Linked DNA regions of Desulforamulus hydrothermalis Lam5 = DSM 18033. The protein of the gene in region 2 interacts with the protein of the main gene of each other region in a pairwise test. Links are inferred from orthologs where the notes say so. Each region holds a gene or a part of one and is shown on either strand. Other genes may lie near its edges. The genes, in order: DESHY_RS11070 and sfsA.

Region 1 (3,523 bases), on a different replicon or contig from region 2:
ATTAACTTAGAAATGATTACCACTTCGGAAATTAAGGTTTCCTGTGTTATTAAAAGATCTGAAACCCAAAAGGCCGTCCGGGCCCTGCACAAAAAATTTAAGCTGGACAACCTGGAAGAAGCCATTAAGTACGGCAAATAAGACTGGCTTGAACGGAACAAAAGTATAAAATTTTATTCCCAAATGAAAGTATGCTCCCTTGATGGCAAACGTTGAAAATCCGTTTACCATCAAGGGAGCTTTTTTGAAAAAAATCCGGTTTGCCAAAATACTTGGTTGACTATTGTTGAGCGCATTGTTTTTCCACGATAATGCGGCCCAACTCCCGGGAACGCTGGGTAGCCCGCAAAACCGCCCGGCGAATGACGCCTTGAAAATTCCCCTTGTTTAATTCATTAATACCGGCCATGGTGGTCCCGTTGGGGGAGGTTACCTGTTGCCGTAATACTTCGGGTGGTTCGCCTGTTTCCAAAAGCATTTTGGCAGCTCCCACCAATGTTTTTAAGACCAGGGGTCTGGCTAATTCTCTGGGTATGCCGGCATTTTCCCCGGCTTTTTCCAGGGCTTCCACCAGGTAATAAATATAAGCCGGACCGCTGCCGGACAAGCCTGTTACTGCGTCCAGCAGAGTTTCCTCCAAGATGACCACTTCGCCCATTTTGCGAAAAATTTCTGCCGCCAGCCCCAACTGATCCTGATTGGTATAACGACCGGCACACAGACCGGTGGCTGATTCCAATACGGCACAGGAAGTATTGGGCATGGCCCGCACCACAGGTACGGCCAGGCCCAGTCCGTCCTCAATCAGTGAGGTGGGAATACCGGCCAGCACAGAAATAATCAGTTGATTTTCCTTGACCGCCCCTGTCAGTTCTTGCAGAGCAGAATAGATATCCTGGGGTTTCATGGCCAGAATAATGACATCTGCCTCACCGGCAGCAGATTTTTTATTATCAACCGGGACAATGCCGTAATAGTTGCGCAAGAAGTTTAATCGTTCCTGGTTGCTGCGGTTAGACACCCGGATATCCCCCGGACGCACGGTACCGGTAGACAGCAGGCCTTTAACCATAGATTCACAGATATTGCCGGCGCCTACAAAAAAGAAAGTCTTTCCTTCCAGCATGTGCAATCCCCCTTTAATTTTATGAACGAACTTGGCCGGTTCCCCTGACCACATATTTATAGCTGGTCAGTTCCCTGAGCCCCATGGGGCCGCGGGCATGCAGTTTCTGGGTGCTGATGCCGATTTCGGCGCCAAAACCATATTGGAAGCCGTCCGTAAAACGGGTGGAGGCGTTGTGGTAAACTGCCGCCGCGTCCACCAGCTTTAAAAACCGGGAGGCAGTTTCCTGATTATTGGTAACAATACTTTCTGAATGACCTGTGCCGTAGGTTTGAATATGCGCCAGTGCTTCTTCCAAGGTTGCCACGATTTTAACAGCCAGTACGGGTGCCAGAAACTCGGTGGACCAATCATCCCGGTCTGCCAATTTGACGTCCGGCTGAAGTTCCAGCACAGCCGGGCAGCCGCGAATTTCCACGCCCCTTTGGCGTAGGGCTTGCAGGGCTTCCGGCAGCCAGGCAGCGGCAATGTTCCGGTGCACCAGGAGAGTTTCGGCGGCATTGCAAACACCATAGCGCTGGCACTTGGCATTCAGAATAATTTCCAGAGCCATAGCAGGATCGGCATCTTTATCCACATAGACATGGCAATTTCCGACGCCGGTTTCAATCACCGGTACGGTGGCGGTTTCCACCACCCGTTTAATCAGGCCGGCGCCACCCCGGGGAATAACCAGATCTAATAAACCGTTGAGGCGCAGCATTTCATCCACCGCAGACCGGTCTTCGGTATCGATAAACTGTACTGCAGCTACCGGCACAGCAGTGCCTGCCAGCCCCTTTTTAATCGAGTTTACCAGTGCCCGGTTGCTGTTCAAGGCGCTGGAGCTGCCCCTTAACAGCACTGCGCTGCCCGCTTTTAAACACAGGGCGCAGGTATCCACCGTTACATTGGGGCGGGCTTCATAAACCATGCCGATTACACCCATAGGAACCCGTACTTTATCAATAAGTAAACCATTGGGGCGTTGCCATGACTCTGTTATTTCCCCTACCGGGTCAGGCAATGCGGCTACCTGCTTAACACCTTCTACCATATCATCAATGCGGGCGGCGTTCAGGGCCAGACGGTCCAGCAGAGCAGGACTGAGGCCAGCCTGTTTGCCCCTGGCCAGATCCTCCTGGTTAGCGTACAGGATGCTGTCTTTGTCTGCCAGCAGTTGTTGGGCAACTTTCAGCAAAGCAGAATTTTTATCTGCGGTTGTCAGGGTGGCCAGCTGTCTGGAGGCTTCTTTGGCTTGACGTGCCAACTCTCTTACGATTGACATAATGAAAAACTCCTTTCGCAAACTAACCAATCTCGATGAATAACTTCCAAGCCACGTTGGGGATTTTTTATAACCAGTTTCAGGTCATCGGATGACAGGTTGGAAATGCCGCGGGCCAATTCAATCCCCCGGTCGTCCTCTACCGCCACCACACTGCCGGCGGGAAAGGTTCCTTTTACTGCGGTGACACCTACTGCCAAAAGGCTTTTATTGTCTTCAGTCAATGCTTTGACAGCCCCCCGGTCAATGGTCAGGGTGCCTCTGGCCACACTGCCAAAGGCAATCCATTGTTTGCGGCTGCGCAAACAGCGGGGTGACGGTTCAAAGCAGGTGCCTGGCCGTTCGCCCGCTGCCACCGCGAGAATGACCGAAGGATCTTTGCCGCAGGTAACCACCGTACGCACACCGCTGCGGGCAGCAATGCGGGCGGCAGCCAGCTTGGTGCGCATGCCGCCGGTACCTACCGGGCTACCGCTGCCGCCGGCTGCCTGCATAATGTTTTCATCTACCTGGCGAACCACCGGGATTAACCTGGCCTGCGGGTCTTTACGGGGATCACCGCTGTACAGACCGTCTATATCTGTCAGGATAACCAGCAGTGCGGCTTCCACCAATCCTGCCACCAAAGCACTCAGGGTATCGTTATCGCCAAAACGTATTTCAGCAAAAGCTACCGTGTCGTTTTCATTAACAATCGGCAGCACTTGACGATTCAGCAACACGTTAAATGTGTTGCGGGCATTTAGATAGCGACGGCGGTGCGCCAGATCTTCTTTTGTTAATAACACCTGGCCTACCTGAATACCCCTGGCCTGAAACAAGTCGTTATATTTTTCCATCAACAGGCCCTGCCCGACAGCGGCAGCAGCCTGCCTTTCCGGCATGGTTAAGTTGGAGCGGTGCCAACCCAGTTGCCCCAGACCGGCAGCCACTGCTCCGGAAGAAACCAGGACCGGCTGCCAGCCCCGGCGCAAAAGCTCAGTTATGGCATCAGCCAGGGCAGCCATACGGGAGTCATCCAGTAATCCTTTGCTATCAGTCAGGCTGCTGCTGCCGATTTTTATGACAATTCGTTGACAGTGATCCATACTTGCACCCCCTGCAGTTTCCAAAACAAAAACCCTTCCGTC
Region 2 (3,000 bases):
TAAAGCAAATTCTTTGCGACCTTTTCCCATGCCATAGCGGCCCAATTCTTTAAAACTGACTATAAAGTAAGGTAAGTATTCAATGGCTTTACCCACAAGAATAAGGTTAAAAGTAAGTTGTTCCCCAGCTGCATAGTGGGTTTTGGTATCAAGGGGCGGTTCAAGGATAAATGGTCTGGGAATAGATTCGTAGTTGCGTAAGGCCTGCCCACCGGGTGCCGGGGTGGTTTCAAAAATGTAAACATAAGGACATGATGTTTTTAATAAACAATTCTTGCAGATATTATTACGCTGGGCACAGGCAATACGCTGAAAGGCACTGCCAAAGCCCCCCCGCAGGGTACTCCCCTTGTAAGGTGGAAGAACCAGCCCGTCTGCTCCCGCCTTTAGCACCACTTCATACTTGACCAGTTTGAAACGCTCAAGCAAGATATATAGCCCCCTTGTAAATGGGAAATAAATTTAAATTACAATTCTCCTTTTTCTATAATTTTCCTCTTTATTATGCAGAATATTCCATATTTTTTATAAAACAAAAACCGGTCCTCGGACCGGCTTACATTTGCATTAACTTCCAACATATATATATATGTATTGTTTCAGTGCCGCTATTAAATCTACTCCTTAACGTAACAAGCTACAATTTCACCGTAGTACATAACGTGGTAGTCGCCTTTGGCGTAGGCCAGTTTCTTAATGTTTTCTGCCACCAAAGCAGGTTCCATGGACTGCCGGTAGATAACCTTGCACTCATAGTGCAAATCACATTCACCGATAACCGGCGTGTTGACTACTTTCCCGGGTTCCGGGGTGAGCTTGCATTCCTTAAATTTATCAAATTCGCGGCCTGATTTAGTACCGCAAAAAGCCAGAGCTTTTTTCAAATCTTTTTTGACAGGGATGCTGACCGTAAATTCTTGGGCGTTTTCTAACAAATGGTAGGTATACCTGGATTTCCGAACCATCACCACAAAAACCGGCTTTTGCCAGATGAAGCCCACAGTACCCCAGCCGATGGTCATAGTGTTTAGTTTGTCACCATCTTTGACGGTTAGAAAGGCTCCTTTAGGCAGTTGCTCCAGCAGTTCCTTTAAATGGTCGTTGTACTTGACGTCTTCTTTCATTTGCTCCACTCCTCCTCTATAACTGGACAGGCAAGTAATGCTGCAGCCTGACAGTACTTCTGGTAACTTGGCAAGACAGGGCGGATATTTCCACGCCGGCAGCGGCAGCCTGGCGCAGAGCCCGGGCAAAGGGTGGGTCGGCAGCCTGGTTGGGAGAAAAGCCGGCAGCATCCTCCCGCTGTACCACAAATATAACTGCCGCCCGTATACCGGCAGCCGCCGCCCGGGCCAGTTCCAGCAAGTGTTTGGTGCCCCGTTCGGACGGGGCATCCGGAAACTTGGCAACCCCTTCTTCCACCAGGGTTACAGATTTTACTTCCATCAAGCACCTGCCGGCAGCACCGCTCAGATAAAAATCAAAGCGGCTTGCCCCGTAGCCCACTTCTTTCTTTATTTCTTGATAACCGGCAAACTGATCCAATATGCCGCCGGCCAGGGCCAGGTTGATAAGCCGGTTGGGCAGCAGGGAGTCCACCGAAACCAAAACTCCCCCAAAAGCAGCCAGGTGTATACGGTAGCCGGTTTTTTTACCCGGCGGCATGGCCGCCACATAAACCCGGTTACCGGGAAAAAGCAGCTCCTTCATTCTGCCGGAACTTGGCACATGGGCGTCATAAGGCCGGCCCGCCACTTCCACCCTGCCGACAAAGCGGTTTTTTCTGTTCAAGAAAACCGCTTCCGTCAGTTCAGGCAAGAGAATTGCCGCCTTCTCGGCCGCTTTATTGTGTCCATTCAAATTCCCAGTTGCCAATGCGTACTATGTCGCCTTCCTTTACTCCGGCATTCAGCAACCCCTGTTCAAGGCCCATCAGTTTCATAATCCTCTGCAGGCGTTCCACCGATTCTTCCTCTTCCAGGTAAGTCATGGCTACATGCCGTTCAATTTCTTTGCCGGTTACCCGCCAGTTGCCATCTATGTCACGCTTTATTTTAAACCGCTCAGCCGGCTGGAAAACCGTCAGCCGCTCCTCTGCCGGTTGGGCCGCTTCTTTTTTAGGCAGCTTCTCTAAAAGTTCTGCCACCCGGTGGATAATTGCCGTTAATCCCTGGCCGGTGGCAGCCGACACAGGAAAAATTTCGTATTGCCGGCCAAAGGCCTCTTTAATGCGCTCCAAATTCTCCGCCGCCTGGGGCATAATGTCCATTTTGTTGGCGGCAATGATTTGTGGCCGCTGGGCCAGCTGGGGATCGTACAGAGCCAGCTCCCGGTTGATAATTTTTATATCTTCCACCGGATCCCTTCCTTCGGTGCCGGCGGTATCCACCACATGGATCAGCAGGCGGGTGCGTTCGGTATGCCGTAAAAATTCGTGGCCCAGGCCCACTCCCTGGGAAGCCCCTTCAATCAGGCCCGGTATGTCGGCCAACACAAAACTGCGCTCATCTCCCGCATCAACCACACCTAGGTTGGGAACCAGGGTGGTAAAAGGATAATCGGCAATTTTAGGTTTGGCGGCAGAAACCATAGAAATAAAGGTTGATTTGCCGGCATTGGGAAAACCGATGAGGCCCACGTCGGCAATCAGCTTTAATTCCAATTCCACCCAGAGTTCTTCGCCCGGTTCGCCCTTTTCGGCGATTCTGGGAGCTTTGTTGGTTCCCGAAGCAAAGTGTACATTGCCACGGCCACCCCTGCCGCCCCGGGCAACCACCACCTGCTGGCCGCCCTCAACCAGATCGGCAATCAGGCGGCCGGTTTCAGCTTCCCGCACCACTGTACCCGCCGGCACTTTGACAATTAAGTCTTCACCGGCCGCCCCGTTCATGTTTTTTCCCATCCCGTGGCCGCCCCGCTGTGCCTTAAAGTGTTTCTTGTAGCGAAAATCCTGCAGGGTATTCAAGCCTTCATCCGCAATAAAAATAACATCTCCGCCGC

Evidence for each region.
Region 1: the proteins of sfsA (region 2) and DESHY_RS11070 interact in binary tests that used the Escherichia coli proteins (3 or more experiments, as listed by UniProt). The link is inferred for Desulforamulus hydrothermalis Lam5 = DSM 18033 from one-to-one orthologs.

Annotation. Positions count from the first base shown.
Region 1 is NZ_CAOS01000013.1:201,539-205,061, forward strand. The notes cover bases 270-3,269. They hold DESHY_RS11070 (glutamate-5-semialdehyde dehydrogenase), read right to left. Parts: upstream 2,394-3,269; coding sequence 1,146-2,393; downstream 270-1,145. Other genes in these bases: proC (pyrroline-5-carboxylate reductase), read right to left, coding at 281-1,126; proB (glutamate 5-kinase), read right to left, coding at 2,381-3,269. Also shown: DESHY_RS11060 (aspartate kinase), read left to right, coding at 1-141; more of proB, read right to left, coding at 3,270-3,481. UniProt on the Escherichia coli protein: Catalyzes the NADPH-dependent reduction of L-glutamate 5-phosphate into L-glutamate 5-semialdehyde and phosphate. The product spontaneously undergoes cyclization to form 1-pyrroline-5-carboxylate.
Region 2 is NZ_CAOS01000004.1:58,894-61,893, reverse strand. It holds sfsA (DNA/RNA nuclease SfsA), read right to left. Parts: upstream 1,861-3,000; coding sequence 1,141-1,860; downstream 1-1,140. Other genes in the region: obgE (GTPase ObgE), read right to left, coding at 1,844-3,000; DESHY_RS04275 (flavin reductase family protein), read right to left, coding at 618-1,124; cas6 (CRISPR system precrRNA processing endoribonuclease RAMP protein Cas6), read right to left, coding at 1-429. UniProt on the Escherichia coli protein: Binds to DNA non-specifically. Could be a regulatory factor involved in maltose metabolism.